3 regions of the Bradyrhizobium sp. RDI18 genome follow, and region 2 is predicted to be linked to each of the others. Evidence: riboswitches for the same ligand, from Rfam matches in the RefSeq annotation. Region 2 holds a riboswitch; each other region holds the start of a gene.
What was found. Region 2 has a riboswitch for cobalamin ahead of ACFXS9_RS04170 (energy-coupling factor ABC transporter permease). Riboswitches for the same ligand answer to the same signal wherever they lie in the genome.
Positions count from the first base shown of each region.

Region 1 (10,179 bases), on a different contig from region 2:
GTATAGAACCACATACCTTCGAATATGACGTAGAAGGCGACGAGATCGCGCAGGAACGCCTGGTCGGCTTGCGGCGTCCCGGTCTTGAAATCGGGATCGTCGAGATGCTGCGTGTGCTTCAGCGCCCAGGCTGCCTTGTCGGTAATCGACGGCACCTCGCGATACATGTTGAACAGCTCGCCCTCGTCCAATCCTAAGCTTTCGACGATGTATTGGAAGGTGTGGGTGTGCACCGCCTCCTCGAACGATTGCCGCAGCAGATATTGCCGGCACTCCGGATTGGTCAGATGGCGGTAGATCGCCAGCACGATGTTATTGGCGACCAGGCTTTCGGAGGCCGCGAAGAAACCGAGGTTGCGCTTGATGGCGCGGCGCTCGTCTTCCGTCAGCCCATCGCGCGATTTCCACAGCGCGATGTCGGCCTGCATGGAAACTTCGGTAGGCATCCAGTGATTGTTGCAACCGGCGAGATATTTCTCCCAGGCCCATTTGTACTTCAGCGGCAGCAATTGATTGACGTCGGCGCGGCAGTTGATCATCCGCTTGTCGTCGACGGATACGCGTCCGCCGCGACGATCTATCATGCCGAGGCCGGTTTGTTCGGCCTGAATAACGGATTGCACCACGACGGACGGCGGCGTCTGACGCGGGGATGCGGATGGTTCGGACCAGTCGAGCATTGTGATTTCCTTTTGTTCTTGCTGCTTACTGGCAGGCTTCGCATTCGGGATTATCGATCGAGCACGCCACCGCACCGGTTAAATCCGGCGCGGTGGCGGCCGGCGCGACGATGATCGGGGCTGGCGCCATCATCGCCGCGGACGCGACGCTATTGAGCTTGCCGTCGGTCCCCCGGAGCGTGGACTTTTCGACATGCGTCGCGCTGCGCGAGCGCAGGTAATAGGTTGTCTTCAACCCGCGCGCCCACGCCAGCCGATAGAGCGCATCGAGCTTCTTGCCGCTAGGGTTGGCGATATAGAGGTTGAGCGACTGCGACTGGTCGATCCATTTCTGCCGCCGCGACGCTGCCTCGATCAGCCAGGCGCTGTCGATCTCGAATGCGGTGGCATAGAGCGCCTTGAGGTCGCCGGGAATGCGATCGATGCCCCCAAGCTGCCATCGAAATATTTGAGGTCGTTGACCATCACCTCGTCCCACAGCCCGCGCGCCTTGAGGTCGCGCACCAGGAATTCGTTCACCACGGTGAAGTCGCCGGACATGTTGGACTTGACGTAGAGGTTCTGGTAGGCGGGCTCGATCGACTGCGCGACGCCGCAGATGTTGGAAATCGTGGCGGTCGGCGCGATCGCCATCACGTTGGAATTGCGCATGCCGGTCGCCTTGACGCGCTCGCGCAAGCTATCCCAGTCGAGCGTCATGCCGCGGTCCATCGCGAGACTGCCGCGGGCTTCCGCCAGCAGTTCGATCGAATCGATCGGCAAGATGCCGCGGCTCCACAGCGAGCCGTCAAACGATGGGTATCGCCCGCGCTCGGCCGCCAGATCGACGGAGGCCGAAATAGCGTAATAGGAAATCATCTCCATGCTGGTATCGGCGAACGTCACCGCCGCATCGGAAGCCATCGCGATCCGCATCGCCTGCAGCGCGTCCTGGAATCCCATCAGCCCGAGACCGACCGGGCGGTGCCGCAGGTTCGAACGGCGCGCTTCGGGGATGGTGTAGAAATTGATGTCGATGACGTTGTCGAGCATCCGCATTGCCGTCGTCACACTGCGTTGCAGCCGCGCCTCGTCCAGCCGGCCTTCCCGCACGTGATTGAGCAGATTGATCGAGCCGAGATTGCAGACGGCGGTCTCGTCGTCGGAGGTGTTAAGCGTGATCTCGGTGCAGAGGTTCGAGGAATGAATCACGCCGGCATGGCGCTGCGGCGAGCGCAGATTGCAGGGATCCTTGAACGTGATCCAGGGATGTCCGGTCTCGAACAGCATGGTCAGCATCCTGCGCCAGAGATCCGTGGCGCGGATCTGCTTGAACACGCGGATCTCGCCCCGCGCCGCCTTTGCTTCGTAAGCTGCGTAACGTTCGGCGAATGCGTTGCCGTAGAGGTCATGCAGGTCCGGCGTCTCGTCCGGCGAGAACAGAGTCCATTCGCCGTCGGCCTCGACGCGCTGCATGAAGAGGTCGGGCACCCAGTTCGCGGTGTTCATGTCATGGGTGCGGCGGCGATCGTCGCCGGTGTTCTTGCGCAGGTCCAGAAATTCCTCGATGTCGATGTGCCAGGTTTCGAGATAGGCGCAGACCGCGCCTTTCCGCTTGCCGCCCTGGTTGACGGCGATCGCGGTGTCATTGGCCACCTTTAGAAACGGCACCACGCCCTGGCTTTCACCATTGGTGCCCTTGATGTGCGCGCCGAGCCCACGCACGCGGGTCCAGTCGTTGCCGAGCCCGCCGGAGTATTTTGCGAGCAGTGCATTGTCCTTGACCGACTTGAAGATGCCGTCGAGATCGTCCGCGATGGTGGTGAGGAAGCAGGACGACAATTGCGGCCGCAGCGTGCCGGAATTGAACAGCGTCGGGGTCGAGGCCATGAAGTCGAACGACGATAGGAGATCGTAGAACTCGATCGCGCGCGCCTCGCGGTCGATCTCGCGGATCGCCAGCCCCATCGCGACGCGCATGAAGAACGCCTGCGGCAGCTCGATACGGTTGCCGCGCACATGCAGGAAATAGCGGTCGTACAGCGTCTGCAGACCCAGAAACTGGAATGCCAGGTCGCGCTCCGGCTTCAGCGCCGCGGCAAGCTTTTTTAGATCGAAGCGCGCCAGATCGGGATCGAGCAGCTCGGCCTTGATGCCGGCCTTGATGTAGGCTGGAAAGCACTCGCCGTAGCGCTCGGCCATCTCGGCCTGCGACGCGCTGGTCGGCGTATCATGCACGAACGACAGCACTTCGGTGCGCAGCTTGTCGAGCAAGAGCCGCGCGCTGACATAGGCGTAGTTCGGCTCCTGCTCCACCAGCGTGCGCGCGGCCATCACCGACGCCAGCGCCAGTTCGTCCTCGCTGATGCCGTCATAGAGATTGCGCTGCGTCTCCGCGAGCACCGCCGTGGCGCCGACGCCCTCGAGACCGGCGCAGGCTTCTTCGATGATCAGCGTCAGCCGCGCGATATCGAGCGGGACCTGCGCGCCACTGGCCAGCGTGACGCGTAACGAGGGCTTCCCCGATGGCCGGGTGGCCTTCACGTCCTGTCCGGCACGCTGGCGCGTGCGTTCCTCGCGATAGAGCACATAAGCGCGCGCGACCTTGTGGTGCTCGCTGCGCATCAAGGCAAGTTCAACCTGGTCCTGCACGTCCTCGATATGAAAGGTGCGGCCCTCGCTCATCCGGCGCGACAGCGCGCCGACGACTTCGGCGGTCAGTTGCTCGACGATTTCATGCACCCGGCGGGAGGCCGCCGCGCCATGCCCCTCGACCGCGAGAAACGCCTTGGTCATCGCGACCGAAATCTTGCTCGCGTCGAATTTCGAAACCGTGCCGTTGCGGCGAATCACCTGCATCGGCGGCTGCGCTTCCGAGGCGACAAGCGATTCGGGGCGCAGACGAATGAATGGAGCGGCGTTGGCTTCGCGATCGAGAGAGAGTGACATCAAGAGACCCCGTAGTTGTGTTGGGGCCGGATGTCAGAGGACGCTACAGCTTTAGCCCACGCGAAAACGCGGGCATGAATCTGCAAGCGCCGCCGGGACACCCCGCCCGTGGACGTTTTTTCGGCGTCGCGGCAGGTCTCCTGGCTCGCAGGTCGCTGTTGTCCCCGTGTCTTCCCGATGCGATGCCGCATCAGTGACGTCAGATTCGGAAACAACTCACTGCTTACAGTTGCGGGGGCAGCGCCGGATTTTCGCGGCTTTCGCGCGATACACCGGCTTCCCTCTTAGCCACCATGTGTTGGGCCATGGCGGACCGTGACGGCTATATCTGGTGTTATTCGGATGCGGCTGTCAATGGGGCGCGCGGGCGATGTGCAAGAATTTCGGCGACGGAACCCCGCGGCTGTGAACAACAATGACAAGGCGCCGGTGAATGTCGCCGAGTTGACGCGCCTGCCGCGTTGCCGATAAGTGGACCAGTCGTGGTTCTTCGGGAGACGTTCTTCCGAAGCTAAGAGGGAAGCCGGTGCGGCCGAAAAGCCAAAGCCGGAGCTGCCCCCGCAACTGTAAGCGGCGAGCCGCTGTCCAACAAAGTCACTGAGACCTCGCAAGGTTTCGGGAAGGCCGGACAGCAGCATTGACCCGCGAGCCAGGAGACCTGCCTCGACAACATACACGTCCTCGGGCGGGGTGTCCCGGTGGTGCGGTTGCGATTTTCCGCGCGCGCTCTGCCGTTCGCGAAAATCCAGACGTGTCACTTCGGCCTTTGCCCCCAACTTTTGGGGTTAAGCCAATGTCTTCTTCCAAAGCTACGTCTACTTCCACCATCTCCACTTCTTCACTTCGCGTTGCCTCCCTCGGCACGCCGCGCATCGGTCCGCGCCGTGAGTTGAAATTCGCGCTGGAGAGTTTCTGGTCGGGCGCAACCGACGAGAAGGCGCTGATCGAAACCGGCATCGGGCTTCGCGCCGCAAACTGGGCGCGCCAGAAAAAGCTCGGCGTCACGGTGATTCCGTCGAACGATTTCTCGTTCTACGACCAGGTTCTCGACACATCAGTGATGGTCGGCGCGATCCCGGAAATCTATCGCTGGAGCGGCGGGCCGGTCTCGCTTGCGACTTACTTCGCGATGGCCCGCGGCACGCAAGGCAAGCCGCATGAGGCGAATTGCGGCCATGCCAGTCACGGGCATGACGATGCGCACGGCGTGCCGGCGCTGGAAATGACAAAATGGTTCGACACCAACTACCACTACATGGTGCCCGAACTGACGAAGGATCAGAAATTCATCCTCGCCTCGCGCAAGCCGATCGAGGAATACGAGGAAGCCAAGGCGCTGGGCTATCAAACCCGCCCCGTGCTGGTCGGCCCGGTCACGTTTCTCAAACTCGCCAAGAGCAAGGATGCCGGCTTCAATCCGCTGTCCCTGCTTGATCGCTTGCTGCCGGTTTACATCGAGGTGCTGCGCGAACTTGCCTACCGGGGCGCGGAATGGGTACAGATCGACGAGCCGTGTCTCGTGCTCGATCTTGATATTGTCGCCCAGCAGGCGTTGCATTATGCCTATGCGGAGATCGCGAGCGCAGTGCCGCAGCTCAAGATCATGCTGACGACCTATTTCGGCGGTCTCGGCGCCAACCGCGACACCGCGCTATCCCTGCCCGTCGCCGGCCTGCATCTCGACCTCGTGCGCGCGCCGGAGCAGATCGACGACCTCGCCGGATTTCCTGATGACCTCGTGCTATCGCTCGGAATCATCGATGGCCGTAACATCTGGCGCGCGGATTTGAGCCGGCTTCTCGACCAGCTCGAGCCCGCAATCGCCAAACTCGGCAAGCACCGTGTGCAGATCGCCCCCTCCTGCTCGCTACTGCACGTCCCGATCGATCTGGCGCTGGAGACCGGGCTCGATCCCGAAATCAAGGGCTGGCTCGCGTTTTCGGTGCAGAAGCTCGAGGAACTGGCCACGCTCGGAACGGCACTCGCCGATGGCCGCAGAGCAGTCGAAGCCACGCTGAAAGCCTCGAACCAGGCGGCGACCTCCCGCAAGACCTCGCCGCGCATTCACGACGCGAAGGTAGCGGCACGCGTTGCCGGCATCAATGAACCGATGCGCTTCCGCTCCAGCATCTTCGCTGAACGCGCCACCGTTCAGCGCGAGCGCTTCAACCTGCCGGCGTTCCCGACCACCACCATCGGCTCGTTCCCGCAAACCGCCGACGTCAGGAACGCCCGCTCCGCGCACGCCAGGGGCGCCCTGACGGACGAAGCCTATAAGCTCTATCTGCAGAACCAGACCGCCCGCACCGTGCGCTGGCAGGAAAATATCGGGCTCGACGTGCTCGTGCATGGCGAGTTCGAGCGCAACGACATGGTGCAGTATTTCGGCGAACAGCTCGCAGGCTTCGCTTTCACCGCGCACGGCTGGGTGCAATCCTATGGATCGCGCTACGTTCGCCCGCCTGTGCTGTTCGGCGACGTCTCGCGCCCAAAGCCGATGACGGTCGAGTGGTGGCAATATGCCCAGTCGCTGACGAAAAAGCCGATGAAGGCGATGCTCACCGGCCCTGTCACCATTCTGAATTGGTCGTTCGTCCGCGACGACATTGCGCGCAGCGAAGCCTGCCGGCAGATCGCGCTCGCGATCCGCGACGAGGTTACCGATCTCGAAGCGGCCGGCGCCGGCATGATCCAGATCGACGAGGCCGCGCTGCGGGAGGGCTTGCCGCTGCGCAAATCCGAATGGAAGGTTTATCTCGACTGGGCCGTCGACGCCTTCCGCCTCTGTTCGTCCGGCGTGCGCGACGAGACGCAGATCCACACCCACATGTGCTACTCGGAGTTCAACGACATTATCGGCGCGATCGGCGCGATGGACGCCGACGTGATCTCGATCGAGACCTCGCGCTCGAAGATGGAGCTGCTCGATGCGTTCAGGGATTACCGCTATCCGAACGAAATCGGCCCCGGCGTCTACGACATCCATTCGCCGCGCGTTCCCGAGATCGGCGAGATGACCGGCCTGCTCAAGCTGGCGCGACAGCGGCTCTCCGACACGCAGATCTGGATCAACCCGGATTGCGGACTGAAGACCCGCAAATGGGAGGAGGTCCGACCCGCGCTCGCCAACATGGTGGCCGCGGCCCGCGAATTGCGGGCGCTGGCGTAACCTGCCCGCCCCGTCTCTCATCAAGGCAACTCAAGGAGGACGTCATGCGCTTCTGGATCGAATGCACGCGATTTGAGACGGGGCAATCTACCCACATCAACATTGCCCTCGTCGGCAGCATGTGGCGCGACGGCGAGCGCACGGTGCTCGCCTTTGTCGGCGGCGATGGGCAAAAGGTCGAAGTGGTCGAGACGCCGGAACACATTCTGGCCGTACACCTCGGGGCGCCGGCCGCGGCGCCATGAAGGTTCGAAACAAGCACAAAAAAAACGCGGCGTCACCGCCGCGTTTTCGTCGTTCAGAATTAAGCGCCGCTTACGCCTGGGGCTGCGGCTCCAGACCCGGGTCCGGATCGGGACGCGGGCGCGGCTTGCCGGCGGGCGGCACGGCGGAAGTGCGCGGCGTGCTCGGCTCGAGCACCGACTCGCGGTTGGGCTTCTTGCCCTTCAACAAATCGATGATCTCGTCGCCCGTGAGCGTTTCGAACTCGAGCAGGCCCTTGGCCAGCATCTCGAGATCGTCGCGCTTCTCGGTGAGGATTCGGGTGGCCTCGTTGTAGCCTTCCTCAACCAGCCGCTTGATCTCCTTGTCGATCTTCTGGACGGTCGCTTCCGAGGCATTTTGCGTGCGCGACACCGACATGCCCAAAAACACCTCGTCCTGGTTTTCGCCGTAGGACACGGTGCCGAGCTCTTCCGACAGGCCCCAGCGCGTCACCATCATGCGCGCCAGTCGTGTCGCCTGCTCGATGTCGGAGGCCGCGCCCGAGGTGACCTTCTCACGGCCGAAGATCAGTTCTTCCGCGACGCGGCCGCCCATCATGATAGCGAGGCGCGAGGTCATCTGCTCGAGCGACATCGACAACTTGTCGCGCTCGGGAAGCTGCATCACCATGCCCAGCGCGCGGCCGCGCGGGATGATCGTCGCCTTGTGGATCGGATCGGTCGCGACGACGTTCAGGCCGACGATGGCGTGGCCGCCCTCGTGATAGGCCGTCAAGAGCTTCTCTTCCTCGGTCATGACGAGCGACTTGCGCTCGGCACCCATCATCACCTTGTCCTTGGCCTCTTCGAACTCGGCCTGCGTCACCATCCGCTTGTTGCGGCGGGCAGCCGTCAGCGCCGCCTCGTTGACGAGGTTCATCAGGTCGGCGCCGGAGAAGCCCGGGGTGCCGCGTGCGATGGTCTTGAGGTTGATATCGGGCGCCAGCGGCACCTTGCGGACGTGAACTTTCAGGATCTGCTCGCGGCCGACGACGTCCGGGTTCGGCACCACCACCTGGCGGTCGAAACGGCCCGGACGCAGCAGCGCGGGATCCAGCACGTCGGGCCGGTTGGTCGCGGCGATCAGGATCACGCCTTCATTGGCTTCAAAACCGTCCATCTCGACCAGCAACTGGTTGAGCGTCTGTTCGCGTTCGTCATTGCCGCCGCCGAGACCGGCGCCGCGATGACGGCCGACCGCATCGATTTCGTCGATGAAGATGATGCAGGGCGCGTTCTTCTTGGCCTGCTCGAACATGTCGCGGACGCGGCTTGCGCCGACGCCGACGAACATTTCGACGAAGTCCGAACCCGAGATGGTGAAGAACGGCACGTTGGCTTCGCCCGCGACCGCACGCGCGATCAGGGTCTTACCAGTTCCGGGAGGGCCGACCAGCAGCACGCCGCGCGGAATGCGTCCGCCGAGGCGCTGAAACTTGCCGGGGTCGCGCAGGAATTCGACGATCTCCTGCAGATCCTGCTTGGCTTCGTCGACACCGGCGACATCTTCGAAAGTGACGCGGCCATGGGCCTCCGTCAGCATCTTGGCGCGCGACTTGCCAAAGCCCATCGCCTTGCCGGCGCCGCCCTGCATCTGGCGGGACAGGAAGATCCAGACGCCGATCAGCGCGATGAAGGGCAGCCAGGAAACGAGCAGCGACACGAACCACGGCACGTTGTCGCCGGGCGGCTTGGCGGTGATCGAGACCTTGCCGTCATAGAGACGCTTCACCAGCGTCGGATCATTCGGCGCATAGGTCTGGAACGAGGAGCCGTTGGTAAAGGTGCCGTGGATTTCCGGCCCCTGGATCACGACGTCGCGCACGCGGTTCTGATCGACCTCGCTCAACAACTGCGAAAACGTGATGTCCTGCGAAGACGCGCGCTGACCCGGATTCTGGAAAAGCGTGAACAATGCCAACAGCAGCAAGACAATGATGACCCAGAGGGCGAAGTTGCGCAGATTGGCGTTCATTGATCTTCCTTCGTGGTCGCGCGGATCGCGGCCCTATGTCCTTGGTAGTAACCCTAGAATATTCCTTGGGTAGTGAGGCGAGAATCCCCGGTCCACTGCACCCAATCTAGGTGGCGCCCGGGTCAATGCCAAGGGAACCACACGGGACTATTTAACGCATCTTAACGCGATTCCCGGTCAAAAAATGACGCAAAAGGCCAGTGTTTCTCCGGGGTGGTTAAGGCTCTCCGTCCCGACATTGCAGATATTGGGAGATAGGAACGCTTCTCCGCCCGGCTACCCCGCGGCGGCGCTGCATCGACATAAATTCTGCCTCCGGTAAGGCTGATCGCGGCCCCGGCAAGCGTCTGTTTCAGTCTTGATTGCTTTTGGCCGTTCGCAATGGCGTTGTCCAGCACTGCCAGCAGCGCCTCGACCTTGCCGAGTTCCGCGGGTCCTTCGTGACCGGTCCGATCAATCGCGCGCTTGAGCAGCCGAAGCCGGATTTCCTCGGGCAGACCGGCAAACGCCTGGGCATCGAACCCGAAGCGCGTGGCGTCATCACGATCTCTCACGGCGAGATAGCGCTCGGCGCCGTCGGCCAGCACTTCAATCGCGGCATTCGCCCGCGCCAGCCTTGATGCCAGCCGCGCCAGATTTCGGCTGTCACCGCCCTCCTCTGCCAAAGCCGGCATCAATGCACGCAGCCGCGGCCGCGTGAAGCTCACGTCGCGATTGGTGGGATCGTCGGCAAAGGCGATCTTTGCCTTGTCCAGCGTCGCGACGAGCCGGGACTTCGGAATGTCCAGCAATGGCCGCGCCAGCCACACGCCCTCGCGCTCGCTCTCGCGCGCCATCGCCGCGAGACCGGCGATACCGCTGCCGCGCAGCATCCGCATCAGCAGTGTCTCGGCCTGATCGTCGCGGGTATGCGCGGTCAGGATGTGCGTCGCGCCGCTCGCCCGCGCAGCTTTCGCCAGCAGGCGATAGCGCGCCTCCCGCGCTGCGGCCGGCAAGCCGGTCTTCGGCTTGGCGCCGGTCCAGCGCAGCGTGCGATGGGGCAGATCGAGCGAGCGGGCGAGGCGCTTGACCTCGCGCGCCTCGCGCGCGGCCTCCGGCCGCAAGCCGTGGTCGACAGTAACGGCGATCAGCCGCGGCCCCCGCGTGAGCGAGCGTCGCCATCGC
Region 1 is NZ_JBICRN010000008.1:6,086,123-6,096,301, reverse strand. Features, by position in the region: gene ACFXS9_RS38435 (ribonucleotide-diphosphate reductase subunit beta) at 1-680, opposite strand, end outside; partial or broken gene ACFXS9_RS38430 (ribonucleoside-diphosphate reductase subunit alpha) at 706-3,608, opposite strand; cobalamin riboswitch at 3,721-3,941, opposite strand; cobalamin riboswitch at 4,075-4,289, shown strand; gene metE (5-methyltetrahydropteroyltriglutamate--homocysteine S-methyltransferase) at 4,402-6,777, shown strand; gene ACFXS9_RS38420 (hypothetical protein) at 6,822-7,022, shown strand; gene ftsH (ATP-dependent zinc metalloprotease FtsH) at 7,093-9,015, opposite strand; gene tilS (tRNA lysidine(34) synthetase TilS) at 9,177-10,179, opposite strand, start outside.
Region 1: it holds a riboswitch for cobalamin, as region 2 does, so the genes downstream of both, metE (5-methyltetrahydropteroyltriglutamate--homocysteine S-methyltransferase) here and ACFXS9_RS04170 (energy-coupling factor ABC transporter permease) in region 2, are expected to answer to the same signal.

Region 2 (10,179 bases):
CGATCCGCCCACGCCCGCGCTCACGGTCGAAGGACGTCTTGGCGGATCCGCGATCACGGTTGCCGCCGTGAATGCGCTGGCAAGCCGGAGCGAATAGCCGTGGGTCGTATTATCTGCTGCGGCCTCGGGCCAGGCGATCCGGACTTGATGAGTGTGCGCGCTGATCGCGAGGTCCGCGCGGCGACGCATGTTGCCTATTTCCGGAAGAAAGGTCGCCCCGGCCAGGCCCGGCGCATCGTCGATGGGCTACTTGCCAAGGACATCTGCGAATACCCGATGGAATATCCGGTCACTACGGAGATCGCCTTTGACAGTCCGGAATATGTCCGCCTCCTCGCCGGCTTTTACGACGAGTGGGCAGAGCGTCTTGCGCGGCTCACTCGCGCGGTCGACGTTGTCGTGCTTTGCGAGGGCGATCCCTATTTCTATGGTTCCTTCATGCACCTGCACGCTCGCTTGCAGGGGCGAATAGAGATCGAGGTGGTCGCAGGCATTCCCGGAATGGCGGGCTGCTGGAATTCGGTTGGCCAGCCGATCGCCCTTGGCGACGACGTGATGACGGTGCTGATGGGAACGTTGCCGGAGCACGAACTCGAACGGCGCGTGCGCAATTCCGATGCGCTCGTGATCATGAAGACCGGGCGCAATCTCGGGAAGGTCCGTCGCGCGTTGGCGGTCGCCGGCCGGCTTGATGACGCATGGCTGATTGAGCGCGGCACCATGCCGGGCGAGCGCGTGGCGCGGCTGAGAGACGTCGACGAGGCAGATTGCCCCTATTTTGCGATCGTGCTGGTGCACGGGCGGGGGCGGCGCATGGAGTCCGCCGAATGACGGGCTCGCTGACCATCGCGGGACTTGGGCCGGGCGACGAAGCGCTGGTCACGCCGGAAGTCTCCGCCGCGCTCGCTGCCGCGACCGACATATTGGGCTATGCGCCCTATGTCGAGCGCGTGCCGGCCCGTGACGGGCTTACGATGCATCCATCCGACAATCGCATGGAGTTGCAGCGTGCGGCCGTCGCCCTGCGGCTGGCATCGGAAGGACGCCACGTCATTGTGGTCTCCTCCGGCGATCCCGGCGTGTTCGCGATGGCTTCAGCCGTGTTCGAAGCGCTTGAAGCATCGCCGCAATGGCAGGGGCTTCCCATCCGGGTCCTTCCTGGCGTGACGGCGATGCTGGCGGCCGCTGCCCGCGCCGGCGCGCCTCTCGGTCACGATTTTTGCGCCATGAACCTCTCCGACAATCTGAAGCCGTGGCCGACGATCGAGAAACGCCTGCGACTTGCCGCCGAAGCCGACTTCGCGATCGCGATGTACAATCCGCGTTCGGCGAGCCGGCCCGAGGGTTTTGGACGCGCGCTCGAGATTCTGCGTGAGGCAGGCTGCGGTGAACGCCTCGTGATCTTCGCGCACGCTGTCAGCACGCCCAAAGAGCGAATTCGAACGGTCACGCTGCACGAGGCGCGATCGGAGATGGCCGACATGCGAACCCTCGTCATCGTCGGTAATTCGGCGACCCGTCGCGTCGGTCGCTGGGTCTATGCTCCGAGGCATGCCCGATGACCGAGCCATTCCATGACCTCGGCCACGCTTTCCGCCCGCGGCCTGTCCGGCAGTTGCGGCCGCGAGAGCATGACAACTGGAAGGCCGAGTTCGCGCGCGGCGTCGATCTTGGCACGCGCGCCCGTTCCCCCGGAATTGCGGGCAACGATCCATTCGATGCCGCGCGAGCGCATCATCTCCAATTCGCCGGCGAGGGTGAATGGTCCGCGCGACACGATGACGTCGGCGTCTGGCAACGGCAGCGGTCCAGCGGGAGGATCGACAAACCTCAAAGTGTAGGCGTGCTGCGGCTTGGCGCCGAAGGGGGCGATATGCTGCCGGCCGATCGCAAGAAACACCTGCGCGTGCTCGTCTGGCAACACCGCGACAGCGGAGCTGATGTCCGCGACCTCGATCCAGCTTTCATCGTGCGCTTTCGCCCAGGGCGCGCGCTCGAGCGCGATCAGCTGGGCTCCACTCGTCGCACACGCCGCAACCGCGTTGCGGCTCATCTCGGCCGCGAAGGGATGGGTCGCGTCAATGACATGCGTAATTCGTTCTCGACGAAGGTATTCGGCAAGGCCGCTCGCGCCGCCGAAGCCGCCGATGCGGGTCGGCAGCGGCTGGTTTGCAGGGGCGCGGGTGCGTCCCCCGTAGGAATAGACCGCGTTGAGCCCCGCACGCGCCGCGGCGTCCGCGAGCACATTGGCATCGCTCGTTCCGCCCAGGATGAGGGCGCGCATCATGGGTAATCCCTGGCTGACAATTATCGGCATCGGCGAAGATGGCCTTGCAGGCCTCTCCGAAGCAAGTCGAAAAGCCCTTGCAGAAGCCGAAACGGTTTTTGGCGGCGAACGGCATCTCGCGCTGGCAGGCATTGCCGACCGCGGCCGTCCCTGGCCGGTGCCGTTCGATGCGGACTGCGTGCTGGCCTGCCGCGGCCGGCCGACGGCGGTGCTCGCCTCGGGCGATCCGTTCTGGCACGGCGTCGGCGCAAGTCTCGCGGAGAAATTGCTTGCCGGCGAATGGATCGTCCATTCCGCACCGTCAACATTCTCGCTGGCGGCAGCACGGCTTGGCTGGCGGCTGGAATCCGTGAGCTGTCTCGGCCTTCATGCTGCACCGTTTGAACGGCTGGTTCCGCATCTGGCGCGCCGCGCGCGCATCATTTGTCTGGTGCGCGACGGCAAGGCGGCCGGCGATCTGGCCGAATGGCTGACAGCGCGCGGCTGGGGGAGTCGCGGTTATGGACTCTCACCGCGGTTGGCGGCCCACGCGAGACCATCACGCAACATCGCGCTGACAGCTACGTCACCGACCATAGCGCCGGTCTGGCAGCCATTGCGTTGGAGGCCGGCGGATCGGACGGGCTGTCACGCAGTTCTGGCCTCCCGGATTCGCTGTTCGTGCATGACGGCCAGATTACCAAGCGTCCGATGCGCGCTCTTGCGCTTTCGGTGCTGGCACCCAAGCCCGGCGAGCGATTGTGGGACATCGGTGCGGGCTCCGGCTCGATCTCCGTGGAGTGGGCCTTGTGCGGAGGCGTGGCGACGGCCATCGAAGCACGAGGCGATCGCGCGGCGAATATCCGCAGCAATGCCGCCGCCTTCGGCTTGGCGCATCGGATCACCGTCATCGAGGGAACGGCCCCCGGCATTCTGTCGGGCATCGAGACACCACAGGCGGTGTTCGTCGGCGGAGGGCTTGATGCCGCGATGTTCGATGGCGTGTGGTCCCGCATGCAGGCGGGAACGCGGATCGTTGCGCACGCCGTCACGTTGGAGACGGAGGCGTTGCTGTCGGACCTGCAGCAGCGTTGCGGCGGCGAACTGATGCGGGTCGAAATCGCGCAGGCAGGTAGCCTCGGCCGCTACCGGTCCTGGGAGGCGGCGCGGCCGGTCGTGCAATGGAGTGCGGTGAAGTGAAGGTCGCGGGTCTGGGATTCAGGCGTGACGTGAATGTTGCTTCGCTGCGCGAAGCGCTTGTCGCCGCAGGTGGTCCCGACGGAATCGCGGCTGTCGCAACCGTCAGCGAGAAGGCAGAAGCGGCGGCGCTCAAATTGCTGGCGCGTGAGCTCAACGTGCCGATCAAGGCCGTGCCGGCCAAGGCCCTGGCTGGCATCATTACGCCGACACAGTCTGAATTCATCAAGGCGAAGCTCGGCGCGGGATCCGTCGCGGAAGCCGCCGCGCTTGTAGCGGCCGGCCGACATGCGCGCCTTATTTCGACACGGATGGTTTCGCACGATCGGACGGCCACCGCAGCGATCGCGGAAGGAGATGGCGAATGACGGTGCACTTCATTGGCGCAGGGCCGGGGGCCGCCGATCTGCTGACCTTGCGCGGCCGTGATCTGATTGCCGCCTGTCCGGTCTGCCTATATGCTGGCTCGCTCGTGCCCGAGGGCGTTCTTGCGCATTGCCAGCAAGGTGCGCGGATCGTCAATACCGCACGGCTATCGCTCGATGAGATCATCGCCGAGATCGTTGCCGCGCACGCGGAAGGCAAGGATGTCGCACGGCTTCATTCCGGCGACCTTTCGATCTGGTCGGCGATGGGCGAGCAATTGCGCCGCCTGCGTGCGCTTTACATTCCCTATACAATCACCCCCGGCGTGCCGGCCTTTTCCGCAGCGGCGGCGGCGCTCGAAGTCGAGCTCACGCTGCCGGGTCTTGCGCAGTCCGTGGTGCTGACGCGAACGCCGGGCAGGGCGAGCGCGATGCCTGAGGGCGAAAAACTCGCCGCCTTCGCCGCCACCGGTGCGGTGCTCGCCATCCATCTCTCGGTGCATATGCTCGCCAAGGTGGTCGCCGAACTCGCGCCTCATTATGGTCTGGACTGCCCGGTGGCGATCGTCTGGCGCGCGAGCTGGCCCGACCAGCGCATCATCCGCGCCACGCTCGGTACCTTGGACGCTGCGGTTGGTACCGAGCTCGAACGCACTGCCCTCATCCTGGTCGGCTGTACCTTGGGAACGGAGGAGTTTGGCGAAAGTCGTCTGTACGCCACCGATTATGACCGTCGCTACCGGCCTGTCGGCACGACGCCGCGTTTTCCGGAGGCGTCGTGATGGCGCGGAGCCTCGTCATCTCCGCGCCGGCATCCGGTGTCGGCAAGACGACGCTGACGCTGGCGCTGGCCCGCGCCTATCGCGATCGCGGGCTGAAGGTCCAGTGCTTCAAGAGCGGGCCGGACTACATCGATCCGGCCTTTCATACCGCCGCTACGGGACGCGCCTCCGTCAATATCGACAGCTGGGCCATGCGGCGTGAGGCGATCGAAGTGCTCGCCGCGCGCGGTGCGGATGCGGATCTCGTTCTGGCCGAAGGTTCGATGGGCCTGTTCGATGGCGTTGCCGCGCGGGGCGTCTCGGGCACCGGCGCCACCGCCGATATTGCCGAGATGATGGGCTGGCCGGTCCTGCTTGTGATCGATCCTTCCGGACAGGCGCAAACCGCTGCAGCGGTGGCTGCGGGACTGCGCGATTTCCGCGCGGGCGTGCGTCTTGCCGGCGTCGTTCTCAACCGCGTCGCCAGCACGCGGCACGAGGACCTGGTGCGCCGTGCCATGGCAGGCGCCGGCATTCTGGTGTTCGGGACGTTGCCCCGCCACGCCGCGATCACTTTGCCGAAGCGGCATCTTGGCCTGGTACAGGCTGAGGAGCAGGGCGAGGTCGACGGCCTGATCGCGGAAGCCGCCCGCTTCGTCGCTGAGCATGTCGATCTCGATGCAGTGCTGCAATCGGCGGCATGCGCCTGGACGGCGCCATGCGCCGCGTACGGCCCAAGCGTAAAGCCACCCGGGCAACGCATCGCTCTGGCGCGCGACGGCGCATTCTCGTTCGTCTATCCGCACATGCTGGAGGCCTGGCGTGCCGCCGGAGCCGAGATCACGACCTTCTCGCCGCTCGCCGACGAGGGTCCTGATGACAGTGCCGACGTCTGCTGGCTGCCCGGCGGCTATCCGGAATTGCACGCCGGCCAACTCGCGGCAAATCGCCGATGTCGCCGTGCGCTAAAATCCTTTGCCGAGACACGGCCGGTGCATGGCGAGTGTGGCGGCTACATGCTGCTTGGCACCGCTTTAACTGACGCCCACGGCACACACCATGAGATGACGGGACTGCTCGGCCTGCATACGAGTTTTGCCCAACGTCGCATGCATCTGGGCTATCGGCTTGCGGAACTTGCTCTGCCGATGCCCGGATATCAGGCCGGCGCGCTACTGCGCGGCCATGAATTCCATTACTCCACGATCGTCTCGCAGCCCGATACAGCTTTGGCTATCGTACGCGACGCGACTGGCGCGGTCGTTGCGGAGACGGGCTCGCGGCGCGGCTACGCCACCGGCACGTTCTTCCACCTCATTGCGGAGGACAGGTGAGCGGCTTTGTTTCCTTTGTCTCGGCCGGCCCAGGCGATCCCGAGCTCCTGACGCTCAAGGCGGCAGCGCGTCTGCGCGCCGCTGATGTCGTGCTGTATGACGACTTTGCCTCGGGCGCGATCCTCGATTACGCCCGAGCCGGGGCCAATCTGGTAGCGGTTGGCAAGCGTGTGGGCCGGCCCTCAGCCAAACAGGAGCACGTCAACCGGCTGCTCATCGACTACGCCGCCGCAGGCGCCCGCGTTGTTCGTTTGAAATCGGGAGACGCCGGCATCGTCGGCCGGCTTGAAGAAGAAATTGAGGCGCTGCAAACTGCGGGCATTGACTACGAGATCATTCCAGGCGTCACGTCGGCCTGCGTTGCGGCAGCGCGCGGCATTCCACTCACCCGCCGGCACACCTCGCGCCGCGTCCAGTTCGTGACCGGCCCAGATGTCACCGGGCGGTTGCCCGCGAATCTCAATTGGGCGGCACTGGCCGATCCGGAATCGACGACCGTGGTCTATATGGGCAAGCGCACATTCCCGGCGCTCGCGGCAAAGCTGATCGAGCACGGCATGGCTCCCGACACCCCGGCGCTATTTGCGGAGTCTCTGGGCCGCGCCCAGGAGCGGATTGTCCGCACCACGATTGCAAAGCTTGCAGAGCAGCTCGCGCAAGCCAGCGCCGCAACGGCGGCGGTCATTCTTTTCGGCGCGCTGGCGGGAGAGACTCTATGATGAGGCCGTCGCCCGATCTCGCGAGCCCCTTGACGTCTCCTCGTCGGAAGGAGCACACAGATCAGGCATGGTGCTCGAAGCGGCGCAAAGCGCCGGAGCATAATCGGGAACCGGGCAAGGGCGGACCTGAATGCGGCGCCCAAAGCCCCGGCCGCCCCCCCCCCGCGCCTGTAAGGCGGTGAGGGGCTCCAATCCGCCACTGGGCCGTCAGCTTGGGAATGCCGGGGCCCGTTTTGAACCGCGAGCCAGAAGACCGGCCCTGCAGTTTTTAACACCAGCGCCGTCGTGTGACGGCAGAAGGGACGTAAGTCATGCATATCGAACCAGGTATCGTTACGGGCGCCAAGCTCGTGCTGAGTTACGCGACCGGTGCCGTTGCCGCCGGCTGCGCTCTCAAGCTCACGGTCGAAACCGTGCGCGAGCAGGGTTTGTTTCATTCGCGGTGCGCACCGTCGCAACAACGGTCCTGGTCTTCTCTTTCTTCGAACTGCTGCCGCATTTCCGGATCGGGGTCTCGGAGGTGCATTTCATTCTCGGCTCGACGCTGTTTCTCCTGTTCGGCGCAGCGCCAGCCGCATTCGGGCTGGCGCTTGGTCTTCTGCTGCAGGGGCTGTTCTTCGTACCGACCGACTTGCCGCAATATGGTATCAACGTGACCACGCTGCTGGTGCCTTTGTTTGCGATCCAGGCGCTGGCCGGGTGGATCATTCCTCGCAGCACCGCCTATGTTGACCTGCAGTATCGCCAGGCGCTTGCGCTTTCGACCGCCTATCAATCCGGCATCGTGGCGTGGGTCGCCTTCTGGGCGCTGTATGGTGCGGGCTTTGCGGCCGAGAACCTCGCCTCCATCGCGTCTTTCGCCGCTTCCTACGCGCTCGTCGTAGTATTTGAGCCGCTGGCCGATCTGGCCGTGCTGGCACTGGCGAAATCACTGCGAGATGTGATGGCCGACGGTCTTGTTACCTATCGCCTTCACAACGCCGCCTGAAGATGGCGTAAGGGCGGTCGCAAGTCGCGGCCGCCCCCACTCATAACGTGATGCTGACACTCTCCCTGATAGGCATTGGCTGCGGCGATCCCGAGCAGCTCACGCTTGCTGCGATCCGCGCGATCAATGCGGCTGACCTGGTGCTGATTCCGCGCAAAGGTGCCGCGAAGTCCGATCTCGCCGACCTGCGCCGGCTGATTTGTGCGCAAGCCTTGACGAACAGCCGCACGCGCGTTGCTGAGTTCGACCTGCCCGTTCGCGGCACCGCGCAGGAGCACTACCGCAAGGGAGTGGAGGAATGGCACGACGCCGTCGCCGTGACCTGGTCCCGGGCAATTGCGGCGTATCTCGGTCATGACGGGCGCGTTGCCCTGCTGATCTGGGGCGATCCTTCGCTATACGACTCGAGCCTGCGGATCGCACGAAGGCTTGATCCGTTGCCAATGATCGAGGTCGTGCCAGGCGTCACGTCGATCCAGACGCTTTGCGCCGCGCATGCACTGCCGCTGAACGACATCGGGGAGCTCTTTCTCGTCACCACCGGACGGCGGCTGCGCGAGGTCGGTTGGCCGTCAGGCACCGACACCGTGGTCATCATGCTCGATGGCGTTGCCGCGTTCCAGTCGCTCGACCCGAACGGACTACATATCTGGTGGGGCGCCTATCTCGGGATGCCCGAGCAGATCACCATGTCAGGTGCGCTTGCAGAAGTGGGGCCAGGCATCGTCGCCGCACGACAGGAAGCACGCGCCAGGCACGGCTGGATCATGGATAGCTACATCCTCAAGCGCGTGTCGTAGCACTCGTGCGAAGGCCGCTGGCATCTTGAACCATCACCAAGGGCAGGACCACATGCTACCCGAGTGGGTCTACCAGGAGTGCCCGGGCGTTTCGACCGTCCATCGCGATGCCGCCCTGGCCCGTCAGGCCGAGCTCACCAAGCCGACCGGTGCGCTGGGTCGCCTCGAGCAGCTCGCGATCGAGCTCGCCGGTCTGCAACAAACCGACCGGCCTCGAGCCGAGCGCGTGCCGATCATCGTCTTTGCAGGGGATCACGGCATCGTCGCGCAGGGAGTATCGGCCTATCCTCAGGAAGTTACGAGCGCGATGATGTCGAATTTCGCGTCAGGCGGTGCAGCAATTTCGGTTCTCGCGCGCGAGCTGGGCTCAATTCTGGAGATCGTCGATGCCGGCACGCTCGCCGAACAGCCAATCCCGGGAGTCGCGACAGACAAGCCGCGCCGGGGCAGCCGGGATTTCAGCAAGGAAGCGGCGCTCGAGTTGGGGGAGGTCGCCTTCGCCTTCGACTGCGGCAAGCGCGCCGTCGCGCGGGCGGCCTCAGCAGAGCCAGATCTTCTGATCCTTGGTGACATGGGGATCGGCAACACCACGACTTCTGCGGCAGTCGCCGCCGCCCTGCTTGGCATGGGCGCCGAGCAGGTGGCCGGCAATGGCACCGGGATCGATGCAGACACCCGTGCGCGCAAGGCGCACCTGATTGATGCATCGCTGGCTCGTCATGACCTTACAAGACCAGGAACTTCTGCCGAGCGGATCCTGTGCGCGGTAGGCGGTCTCGAAACTGCTGCGATTACGGGCGCGATCATCGCCGCCACACAGCGTCGCCTCCCTATCATGATCGACGGTTTCATCGTGTCCGTCGCGGCATTGACGGCGGTGCATCTTAATCCGTCGTGTCGACCCTTTCTCTTATCCTCGCATCAATCGGCCGAGCAGGGGCACCGCCTGGTTCTTGAGGCCCTGAATGTGCAGCCGTTGTTCAATCTGGACCTCAGGTTAGGGGAGGGATCGGGCGCCGCGCTTGCATTGCCGATCCTGCGGCTTGCATGCGCTCTGCACAATGGCATGGCGACCTTCGCGCAAGCCAGCGTTCCGAATCGCTCATAACGCGACATTCTGATTGACCGACACAATCCGCCAATTGTTCCGTAGCCGATCAATTCGGGGGATCGACAGCGGATCGATAACAAAGCGCAACGCTGCTTGCGGTGCGATGTCGAGGGCTACGCAGAGCGCGGCGCGAATAGTGCCGGAATGCACGACGAGCGTTGCTGGACCAGCAGCTATTTTACGTAGTCCATCCCGAACCCTCGCAATTTGATCTTCGAAGCTCTCGCCGCCGGGTGGGCTTGAACGAGCGGGATCCTTCCAGAACTCGGCGTACCCTTCTTCTCCGAGAGCGGCGAGATCGTCGTGACGTCGGCCGGTCCAATCCCCGAAGTCCTGCTCCCGAAACTCAGGCACCAGGATTGGATCAAGCTCGAATGCGCGCGCGGTATCGAGAGTTCGTTGAGACGGACTCGCATAGCTTGCGGCGACCCGTGGCAAGCGCCTTCGCACGGCTTCCAAATGCGCCCGATCGCTGAGATCGGCCGGAGCGCCCGAAGGGGAGATCGTTCCTTCGATAGAATCGACGACCGCATGCCGGACCAACCAAAGAAAGGCTTCCCCTTCCATTCCCATATCTCCGAGATGCTTATCAATGCGAGAAACATCTTGAACATTCGCCCGCGGACGGTTTACCGCGA
Region 2 is NZ_JBICRN010000006.1:668,274-678,452, reverse strand. Features, by position in the region: gene ACFXS9_RS04215 (precorrin-8X methylmutase) at 1-97, shown strand, start outside; gene ACFXS9_RS04210 (precorrin-2 C(20)-methyltransferase) at 100-831, shown strand; gene cobJ (precorrin-3B C(17)-methyltransferase) at 828-1,562, shown strand; gene ACFXS9_RS04200 (cobalt-precorrin-6A reductase) at 1,538-2,287, opposite strand; partial or broken gene cbiE (precorrin-6y C5,15-methyltransferase (decarboxylating) subunit CbiE) at 2,286-3,466, shown strand; gene ACFXS9_RS04190 (cobalamin biosynthesis protein) at 3,463-3,831, shown strand; gene cobM (precorrin-4 C(11)-methyltransferase) at 3,828-4,610, shown strand; gene ACFXS9_RS04180 (cobyrinate a,c-diamide synthase) at 4,610-5,923, shown strand; gene cobA (uroporphyrinogen-III C-methyltransferase) at 5,920-6,642, shown strand; cobalamin riboswitch at 6,694-6,919, shown strand; partial or broken gene ACFXS9_RS04170 (energy-coupling factor ABC transporter permease) at 6,954-7,630, shown strand; gene cobF (precorrin-6A synthase (deacetylating)) at 7,681-8,430, shown strand; gene cobT (nicotinate-nucleotide--dimethylbenzimidazole phosphoribosyltransferase) at 8,483-9,538, shown strand; gene ACFXS9_RS04155 (histidine phosphatase family protein) at 9,533-10,108, opposite strand.

Region 3 (10,179 bases), on a different contig from region 2:
GCGGCAATTTGGCAAAGAACTCCAGCACCTGCTTGCGCGAAAGTTTCTTGCGCAACACCACCTGCTCCGCCGCATCAACTCCATGCAGCACAAAAATATACTTCGACGTATCCATTCCAATGCGGCTAATCTGCTTCACGGACGGCTCCCTTGTCTGAGATTTGCAACAACCTCATTCTGGCACACTGATGCCGTAGGGGGCCGTCCACACCATCAACCACGAATGCTGATTGCCTAAGCGAGGTGCCTGCCACATCGCCATGAACGATGAGCCGCGGCGTATGGATCCCTGCGTTCGCAGGGAAACACCGAGTGTGGGCGACGCCGCCGTCTTAACTCGCCGCCGCGTCGAACTGCGGCTTGCTTCCCTGCGTGCCGCGCACCAGTTTGCCCGGGCGCGCGCCGGTGGCTGTGCCGGCGCGCTGCGTCACCACGCCAGAGACGATGGTGGCGTCATAGCCGTCGACCTGCTGCATCAGGCGGCGGCCGCCGACCGGCAGGTCGTAATGTACTTTTGGCGGATGCAGATGCAGACGGTCGTAGTCGATCACGTTGACGTCGGCCTTGAAGCCGGGCGCAATCACGCCGCGGTCGTAGAGGCCGGCCGAGAGCGCGGTCTTGCGCGATTGCGCGGCGACGACGAACGGGATCGACAGTTTTTCGCCGCGGGTGCGGTCGCGGGTCCAGTGCGTCAAGAGATAGGTCGGAAAGCTGGCGTCGCAGATGATGCCGCAGTGGGCGCCGCCGTCTGATAGCCCCGGCACGGCATTGGGATCGCGCAGCATCTCCCTGACAGCATCGAGATTGCCGTCGGCATAATTGAGGAACGGCACGTAGAGCATGCCGCGGCCGTTATCCGTCAGCATCGCATCATAGGCGAGTTCTTCCGGTTGCTTGCCCTCGCGGCGGGCCTGCGCGCCCAGCGTGTTTTCCGGCGGCTGCTCGTAGTCCGGCGGGTTTCCGAGCAGGTACATTTTGTCGTAGTTCGGCCGGAAGAACAGCGGATCGTCGGTCGCGGTGGCGTGCTCGCTCAGGATCGCCTTGCGCACTTCGGGCTGGCGCAGGCGGGCGAGCCGCTCGGCGAGCGGCAGATGCGCGATCGCTTGGTAGCTCGGATGGGTCTGGAACGGGTTGCGCGATAGTTCGAGTCCGAGCATCAGTCCGACCGGGCGGGCGGCGATCTGCGCCGTAATCGACAGGCCCTGCACCGAGGCCTCTCTGATGGTGTCGAGCGTCTGGCGCCAGCGCTGCGGCGCTCTATCGTTCTGCGTGATCGAGAACGACACCGGGATTTTGGTGTTCTCGGCGACCCGCAGCATCATCGGCAGGTCTTCGTCGATTGTGGAGAGATCGAGCACGAATTGCAGGACGCTGCGGCCCTGCGCATGCATCGCCGCCGCGATCGCGGTCAGTTCGTCCTCGCCGGCCTTCAGCGTCGGCGTAAAATCGCCGGTCGAGGTGCGGTGGTTGAGCGTGCGCGAGGTCGAGAAGCCGAGTGCGCCGGCCCGCACGGCATCGGCAGCCAGTGCCGCCATCGCCTTGTTGTCGTCTGATGTCGAGGGATCGCGGCGCGCGCCGCGCTCACCCATCACATAGACGCAAAGCCGCATGCGGCAGTTGCGCGCCGATGTCCATGTCAAAACTTCTTTTCGACAGCCACTCCATGTAATCCGGAAAGCTCTCCCAGGCCCATGGGATGCCGGCGCTCAGCACCGGCTCGGGGATGTCCTCGACGCCTTCCATCAATTGAATTAGTCGGACATGGTCGGCCGGACGGCACGGCGCGAAACCGACGCCGCAATTTCCCATGATCGCCGTCGTTACGCCGTTCTGCGAGGAGGGCGTGATATCCTGGCTCCAGGTGACCTGGCCGTCATAATGGGTGTGGACGTCGACGAAGCCCGGCGTGACCAGTCTGCCCCTGGCGTCGATTTCTTCCTTGCCCTTTGCCGCGACCTTGCCGACTTCGGTGATGCGGTTGCCTGCAATCGCCACGTCGGCTTCGAACAAGTCGCCACCCTTGCCATCGGCAACGGTGCCGCCGCGGATCACGAGGTCGGGGGTCGAGGTCATGGCTTCCATCCCGGTTCTGGTTCTTGTTGACGCATCATCTGACGTCATCCGAGCCTGTCAACCAACGGGGATGACGCTCAGGAATGCATTACAACGGCTTCGGCGCCGCCGGCTTGCGGTCGGTCACCAGCGCCAGCAGGACCGTCAGCACCATGAAGGCGACGGAGGCGCCGAACACCCAATGCGGCAGGTTCTGGTCCATGATCCAGCCGAACAATAACGGGGAGAGTATGCCGCTGAAATTGAAGCCGGTGGAGACGATACCGAAGGCGCGGCCCGCGGCGCCCGCAGGAGCCGCGTTGCGCACCAGCATGTCGCGCGAGGGGGCGATGACGCCGCCGAGGAATCCAGCCAGCCCCATCGCGGCGGTCAGCACCACCGACGGCAAATTGATCGTCGCAATGATTGTTATGATGACGGCGTTGATGGCAAAGCACGCAGCGGCAACATTGCCATGCCGCTTGGTGCGGTCGGCGAGATAGCCGCCGGCGAGCACGCCGGCCGCGCTGGCGCCGAGATAGGCGGTCAGCGCGATGTTGGCGGCCGAGAACGTCACGCCATAGCCGCTCATCAGCGCAACCACGCCGAAATTGCTGATGCCGGCGCTGGACAGGCCGAGCAGCATGAAGAAGATCGTCAGCACGATGATCGCAGGCGTCACGATGCTCTGCTGCGGCGCTGCAGGGCCATCGGCCTTGCGATCGGCCGAACTGGCATCGGGAATCCTGACCGCGATCAACAGCAGCGCTGCCGCAGGGCCGACCGCGCCGGCCACGATCAGCGCGCCGAGCCCGCCGACGGCTGTCACCAGCATGAGCATGATCGTGGGCGCCACCGCACCGCCGAGGAAACCCGCAAAGGTATGGACCGAAAACGCCCGGCCCATCCGCGCTTCATCCATATGCGCCGACAGGATCGCATAATCGCAGGGGTGATAAACGCTGTTGGCAAGGCCGAGTAGCGCGGCCGAGATGATCAGCGAGACGTAGCTCAGGTGCAGGCCGAGCATGATCAGCGCGAGGCCGCCGACGGTGAGGCCGATCAGCAGCACTTTTCGCGCGCCAATGTGGTCGGCGAGATAGCCGATCGGGGCCTGCGTCAGGCCAGAGACGACGCCGAACACGGTGAGCGCGAAGCCGAGCTCGATATAGCCGACGCCGAGTTGCTCCTTCAGGAACGGAAACAGCATCGGCAACACAAACAGATGGAAATGGCTGACCCAATGGGCGACCGAAATCGCCGCGAGCGTGCGCAGCGAAGTGTCCGCTTTGGCTTGTTGCGGTGCGGCCAGAATGTCGACCATGTCAGCTCAAAATCCTGTGTAACTTGCGGCCCGGCGGGGCGGGCTGAAAATATAGGCAGGCCGTTATTTGTCCATGAATGCCGCTGCATGGCTGCCCCGGCGCAGGGCAGGGCGCGCGAAATGCCGCCACTAAATGGGAAGACAAAGGCGGGTCCACGCGGCAATGATGCGGCATGCCTGATCCCGCAAAACCGCTCCGGGTACTGGTCTCCGAAGGTTCCTCGACCTCGGCCCGGGAGGCCATTACGATTCTCGGTCTTTCAGGCCATCACGTCGAGGTCTGCGATCCTTCACCCTGGTGCCTGTCGCGGTTCTCGCGCTTCGTCCGCAAATTTCACCGCTGCCCTGGACTGCGGGACGATCCCGCCGGCTACCTGGCCTTCGTCGAGCGGCGACTGGCCGGCGGAAAATTCGACGTGCTGCTGCCGACGCATGAGCAGGGATTTTTGTTTGCGCGGGTCGCGCAACGCATCGAAGGTCGCGCCGGGATTGCGCTGCCGGCTTTCGAGAGCTATCGCGAGGCGCATAGCAAGGCCGGCTTCAGCCGGCTGCTCGATCGGTTGGGATTGCCGCAGCCGCCGACGCGCATCGTGCAATCCGCGCAAGGGGTGCGCGAGGCGGTTCGCTTTCCGGCCGTCGTGAAGACTTCAGTTGGCACCGCCAGCCGCGGCATCTGGTTCGTGCGCAGCGCGGACGATCTGATGCGCGCGCTGCACGATCTCGGCGGCGGCGATGCATTCGCCGGTGAGGTGCTGGTGCAAGACCTCGTCGCAGGCACCACCGAGAAGGCGCAATCGGTATTCTGCCGTGGCCGGATGCTCGGCTTTCATGCCTATCGGCAGATCGCCGCCGGCATTGGCGGCGGCGAGGCGATCAAGCAGAGCGTAAGCCGGCCGGTCGTTCGCGCTTATCTCGAACAGATCGGCCGGGCGCTCGATTGGCAGGGTGCGCTGTCGGTCGATTACATCATGCCGGACGTCGATACCGCGCCATTGCTGATCGATTGCAATCCGCGGCTGGTCGAGCCGATGAATGCCTATCGCTCCGGCGTCGATCTCGTCGGACTTTTGCTTCTGATCTCGCTGGGCGAGACGCCGGCGCCATTGCTCGCAAGCCGCGAGGGCGTGCTCACGCACCTGGCGATGCAGGCGCTGCTCGGATGTGCGGCGCGCGGCGGAACGCGGCCCGACATTCTCAGGGAATGTTTGCATCTCGCTGCGGCGCGCGGGCCTTATGCCGGCAGCAGCGAAGAACTCACACCGGTGCAATCGGACTGGATCAGCGCCGTGCCGCTGGCGATGACGGCACCCGTGCTGCTGGCTTCGCCGAAGCTGGCGATCAAACTAGCGCTCGGTGGCTTTGGCGCGCATCTGCTCGATGCAGCGAGTATTCGGGTGATTGAAAGCGAAGGATTCTACCAACACAACTCGTCATCGCCCGGCTTGACCGGGCGATGACAGCTTTTATGAGGCTACAACGGCTCATCGTCGGGGCCATAACGGTCCCGCTTCGGCGTAGCGATGTCGCCGTCCTCGTGGTCCTCCTCCTCCTCAACCGGCGGGCGCGGTGGCTTCTTCGGTTTGGCATCGCCCTGTTTCGGAGGCTCGTTCGGAGGCTCGCTGTTCTTCCTGCCTGTTCCGCCCATGTGATTTCACCAAAGTGATGCTTCTCGCCGGATCAATCGGCGTTTGCGCTGCATGCCGACTCAGGGTAACGGCATGACCTCAATCTAATCGCGCCCGGAAGGTATCCTAGCGCCGGTCAAACGATTCTTCCCGCCCTTTTTGCGGCTTCAGCTCGAAGGGCATCACATGGAGCCAGTATGAAGAAGCCCCGCATTGCGCTCGATGAACCGCAACAGCGCAAGATCCTCCGCGCCGACAAGGCTCCGACCGCCGGTTATTCGCTGGTCGTGGATGGCCACTTCAAGTCGCATCACGATACGGTGGAGGCGGCTGAGGAAGCGGGCATGGCGTTGAAGAACCGCTTCCAGATGCTTCAGGTGCAGGTTTACGATGCCGAGAACAAGACGCGATCGATGATCGATTGGCCGGGGCCGGCGTAACGCCGGATCTTCGAGTTCGATCGGCCGATCTCAGGTTCGCCGTCCGCCGTTCTGCTGGCTCGCCAGCCACTCGGACAGGGCCACCGGCTTTTCGTCGGGCCGCTTTGTGCTGCTGCGCGCCTTCTTTGCGGCCTTTGCGGCGGGCGCACGTTGCGGCTCGGCTGCTTCGCGCGCGAGCCGCAACGCCTTCAGCTTCGCCATATTGTCGAGCACGGCTTTCGCCGCTGCATCGCGTTCGGCCTTGCCGGACTTTGCGTCCTGAACTGCCTTGGCGGCCTTGTCGAAGCGCGCCTGGGCGCGATCGCGATCCTCTTTCGTCATTTCAGGTCAGCCTCTTTTCGCAATCCTGGCTTTGGTCTTGCCCTTGACCTTCGATTCCGGCGGATTTGCACGGTCGGCCGCTTCCTTTGCCAGGCGCAGCGCGCGCAGCTTCTCGGTTCGCTGGCGGATCGCAACATCGGCAGCCGCGATCTCGGCCATCGCCTTGATGCCGTCGACTTCCTGGGCGCGCTTGCGGTTGAGCCTCATTTCTTTCAGCTCGGCGGCGCTCTTCGGCTCATCATCCATGTCATACCTCTGACATCACGACTGATATCGTCGAGCGGTCTGTGGCCCATTTACCACGGATCGGCGCGCAGAGGATGTTATTTTCGGTCGAAAATGGCGCAGTTTCTGACAGAATCTGCCTTGATATGAAGGTTGCGGGAACTCGGCAGGTCGAGCCGGTCCGGCAGCAAACCGAACCGGCTATATCGGTCAGAACGTCGCGCCGGCCTTTACCATGAAGGTGCGGCCGGGCAGCGGATAGGCCGAGAAACGGCCCGGCGTGAACGAGCTCGCGATCGCGTAGTCGTAGTACAGCGCATTGAACAGATTGTTCACGCCCACCGACCAGAAGAAGCGATCGTAGGCGCCGCTTAGCTTCAAATCGACGGTGGCGTCCGCCGGAATACGTCGCTGGGTGTTGGCCTGGTCGTTGTCCATGAAGCGCTCGCTCCAGGCCCGCACGGTGGCGTCGAACACCAAATAGTTCTGCCAGATGTTCCAGGTCACGCCGCCGCTCGCGGTGTAGCGTGACACCAGCGGGACGTCGTTACCGGCGAACGGCCCTTCGCGAAACACGGCGCGGGTGTACGCCACGCCGCCCCGCAGCAGCACGGTGTCGCTGACGCGCAACGAAGCGCTGGTCTCGGAGCCATAGCGGCGGGTCGGATCGAGGTTAACGTTGAAGAACAGCGCCGGGATGAAATGGATCTCGTTCTCGAGGTCCATGTTGTAGATGCTCGATTGCATCTGGAAGCCGCCGGACTTGATGCGGAATCCGCCCTCGATGTCGTGCGAGGTCTGGGTTTTCAACTGAAAGGTCCCCGGAACGAAGAAAGGTCCGCTGGAGACCCGTTCATCGACAGTCGGAGTACGGAACGCGCGCGCAGCACGGCCAAACAACGAGAATGTGTTGTTGAGCCGGTGCTCGAGCCCAACATGCAAGGCGTATTGCGTCTCGTCGCTGTCGAGCGGAAGCGCCTCGGTACCGAACGCAAATGGAGCCGTTCCATCGAAGCGGTCCCGCGCGCCCAGGCGGGTGTTCTGCACGCGGGCGCCATAGGAGAAATCCGTCGTCGGCAACAGGCCTAATGTTTGCTGCCAATAGCCAGCCAGTGTCTGCTGCGCCAGATCGTAGGTGTGGATTGGTGCAACGCCTTTGAACGCCCCGCGTTCCTGATTGAACGTCGCATCGTAATAGTCGATGCCTGTAAGGATCTGTGAGGGCATCCCGAAGATCGCGTTCTTGACGCTCAATCTCGGCGTGATCGACCAGGTCAGCAACGATGCGTCGTTGTAGGTGGAGGAGAAGCTCGGAAATGGCGACGCAAATGGTACCGCACCGAAGAACCCGCTTTGCGTATCCTTCTTCCGTACTCCACCGTCGACGATGAGCTCGGCGCCGTTCCAAAGGGTTTTGGTGAAACCGGCGGTGGCGCTGGCGCCCTGCTGGTTGCCGTAATCGAACGGCGTAGCGGCGCCCCGTCGGTTCGTGACCAGTTCGTTGACGCCGATCGAGGGATCGACCAAGCGACCGCCGGGGAATCCGAGCTTTTGGTCGTCGCCGGTCACCGTCAGGAACGCCTTGAGGTCGGGCGTGGTGTAGTTGAGATTGCCGACCCCGTTGCGCTGATCGAGCGCGTTGTTTTCGCGATAGCCGTCGGACTTGATGGCGTTGCCATAGAATGACGTCGACCACGGCCCGTAATTGGTCGTGGCCGAGAGATCCGCAAGTCGTTGATTGAACGAACCGACGCCGGCTTCGCTGCGAATCGCGACTGGTGGGCCGCCGACGCCGTTCTTCAGTACGATGTTGATGACACCGCCGACCGCGTTGTCGCCATACAGTACCGCGCCGCTATTGCCGCGGGTGATTTCAATGCGCTCGATCGAATCGCGCGGGATGGTCGAAAAATCGACGCCGGCCATGTCGATGTCGTTGAGCCTTCGGCCGTTGATGAGCACCAGGGTATTTGAAGTCGCGAACGCGCCGAAGCCGCGGAGGTCGACGGAGGTCTTGGCGCCGTTGACGCCACCAAACAAGCTGGTGAGCTGGACGCCGGGCGTTTGCGCGATGATTTCCTGCAGCGTTTGCGCCGGCGAATGCGCGATCTCTTCGGCAGTAATAACGGTCGACGCAGTGCCGACGATGCCGGAGAACTGCCGGCCGCCGCCTGCGCCCGCGCCTTGCGGGGCGCTTTGCGATGAGACATCCGAGCCTATCCCGGATGCGGGCCGCCTGCCGGTCGACGGTGCAGCCGCCGGTACGACGCGGCGCGACGTCGATCCTTCATCGTAGGTCGGTTTTGCGCGGGTCCGGTTCGGGTCGGTGGGTGAAGTAATCTCAATCGGCGGCAATGGCTCGGACGGCGCCTGCTGCGCTTCTGCGCCGGAAATACCGAACGATGCGATGGGTATCAGGAAGCTGCTGGCGAGCCAAAGGCGGCGCCGCCGCGTGGCTGTGTTGGTGAAAGACATGACTTGGACCTCGGTATGACGTCAGTGGCACGTCACAGCGAACCAAGTCTCACCATGTGCTTTCAGCAGCTCAGGTGAAGCTAATGTCTGTACTCCCCGACCGACATCTTCGCGTGTGACCACGGCTGACGGCAGGTCTCCTGGCTCGCGGGTCGCTACCCATCGTCGCCTTCCCAGGACCGAGATGCCCAGTGGCTCATGACGAAGGATTCGCCGCTTACAGTTGCGGGGGCAGCCGCGGAATTGGGGATTTCCCCGCACCGCATTCCCTTTTGATCCCCAAAACGGGAACCGTCGGGAACTATGGTAGAAGTTTGTCAAAGTCCGAGTCAATGCGCCCCGGGGCGTCCGGCGATCCTCACTGGACGAGTGCGCTATTTTTGCCGCATGAGCAGGCCTGCCCGCCGCCTGTACCGGGGCGGGTAAACCTGCTTTAGGACGATCGATGAGTGTTGAGGCCGTAACCCTGACCAACGAGGAAGCCGCGCGCCGGCGGATCGGCGCGACGGCAGCGCTTGCCGCCCTCGTTGTGCTCTTGATGCTGATCTCGCTCGGCATCGGTCCGGTGCGGTTGTCGCCGCTTGCGGTGGCGGAAGCGCTGTTCGGTGGCGGCAGCGAAGTGTCGCAGGTGATCGTGCGGGAAATCCGCCTGCCGCGCACGCTGCTGGCGCTGGCGATCGGCGCCATTCTCGGGCTATCGGGCGCGTCGCTGCAGGGTTTGCTCCGCAATCCGCTGGCCTCGCCCTCGCTGTTCGGCGCGCCGCAATCGGCCGCGTTCGGCGCGGTGCTGGTGATTGCGCTCGGGCTGGCCGACGTGCGCTCCTATGCGCTCCCGGTAGCGGCGATCGTCGCGGCGTTCGCTTCGGTGTTCGTGCTTCTTGCGATCGCCGGCCGCAACGCCGGGCTGTTGATCCTGATCCTGTCCGGTCTTGCTATATCGAGCTTTGCAGGCGCCGCCACCGCGCTGGTGATGAACCTCTCCAGAAATCCCTTCCTGGTGCTGGAGATCGCGTTCTGGCTGCTCGGCTCGCTGGAGGACCGCAGCTTTCAGCATGTCATGCTGGCGTTTCCGTTCATCATTGCCGGTGCGATCATGCTGTTCAGCCAGCGCCATGCCTTTCGCGCGCTGAGCCTGGGCGAGGAAACCGCGCAGAGCCTTGGCGTCGATGTGGGCCGCCTGCGGCTGTTCGTGATTTCAGGCGTCGCGCTCGGTGTCGGCGGCGCGGTCGCCGTCACCGGCACCATCGGTTTCATCGGCCTGGTCGCGCCGCATCTGATGCGGCCCCTGATCGGCCACGACCCCGGGCGGCTGCTGGTGCCGAGCGCACTCGCGGGCTCGGCGCTGCTGCTGGCGGCGGACATCGCGGTGCGCATCATTCCCTCGACGTCGGACATCAAGGTCGGTGTGCTGACCTCGATCATCGGCGTGCCGTTCTTCCTCTATCTCATCATGCGCGAACGCCGCGCGCTCGGCGGAGGGGTCGCATGAGCAAAACGGCGCTGCTGACCGCAAGGGGGATAGGCGTGCGGCTCGCCGGCCGCGTCGTGCTGAAGGACGTTTCGCTGGCGCTGTCGGCGGGACACCTGGTGGCGCTGGTCGGCCCGAACGGCGCCGGCAAGACGACGTTGTTGCGAGCGCTGGCCGGGCTAATCCCCTCCGAAGGCGAGATCACTGTCGGCGGCGATGCGCTGGCCTCGCTGCCGCTTCGCGAGCGCG
Region 3 is NZ_JBICRN010000008.1:5,618,710-5,628,888, forward strand. Features, by position in the region: gene ACFXS9_RS36175 (IS110 family transposase) at 1-139, opposite strand, end outside; partial or broken gene ACFXS9_RS36180 (amidohydrolase family protein) at 333-2,073, opposite strand; gene ACFXS9_RS36185 (MFS transporter) at 2,162-3,376, opposite strand; gene ACFXS9_RS36190 (hypothetical protein) at 3,550-4,833, shown strand; gene ACFXS9_RS36195 (hypothetical protein) at 4,848-5,021, opposite strand; gene ACFXS9_RS36200 (hypothetical protein) at 5,199-5,441, shown strand; gene ACFXS9_RS36205 (hypothetical protein) at 5,472-5,762, opposite strand; gene ACFXS9_RS36210 (transcriptional regulator) at 5,769-6,008, opposite strand; gene ACFXS9_RS36215 (TonB-dependent receptor) at 6,198-8,462, opposite strand; cobalamin riboswitch at 8,575-8,773, opposite strand; gene ACFXS9_RS36220 (FecCD family ABC transporter permease) at 8,908-9,951, shown strand; gene ACFXS9_RS36225 (ABC transporter ATP-binding protein) at 9,948-10,179, shown strand, end outside.
Region 3: it holds a riboswitch for cobalamin, as region 2 does, so the genes downstream of both, ACFXS9_RS36215 (TonB-dependent receptor) here and ACFXS9_RS04170 (energy-coupling factor ABC transporter permease) in region 2, are expected to answer to the same signal.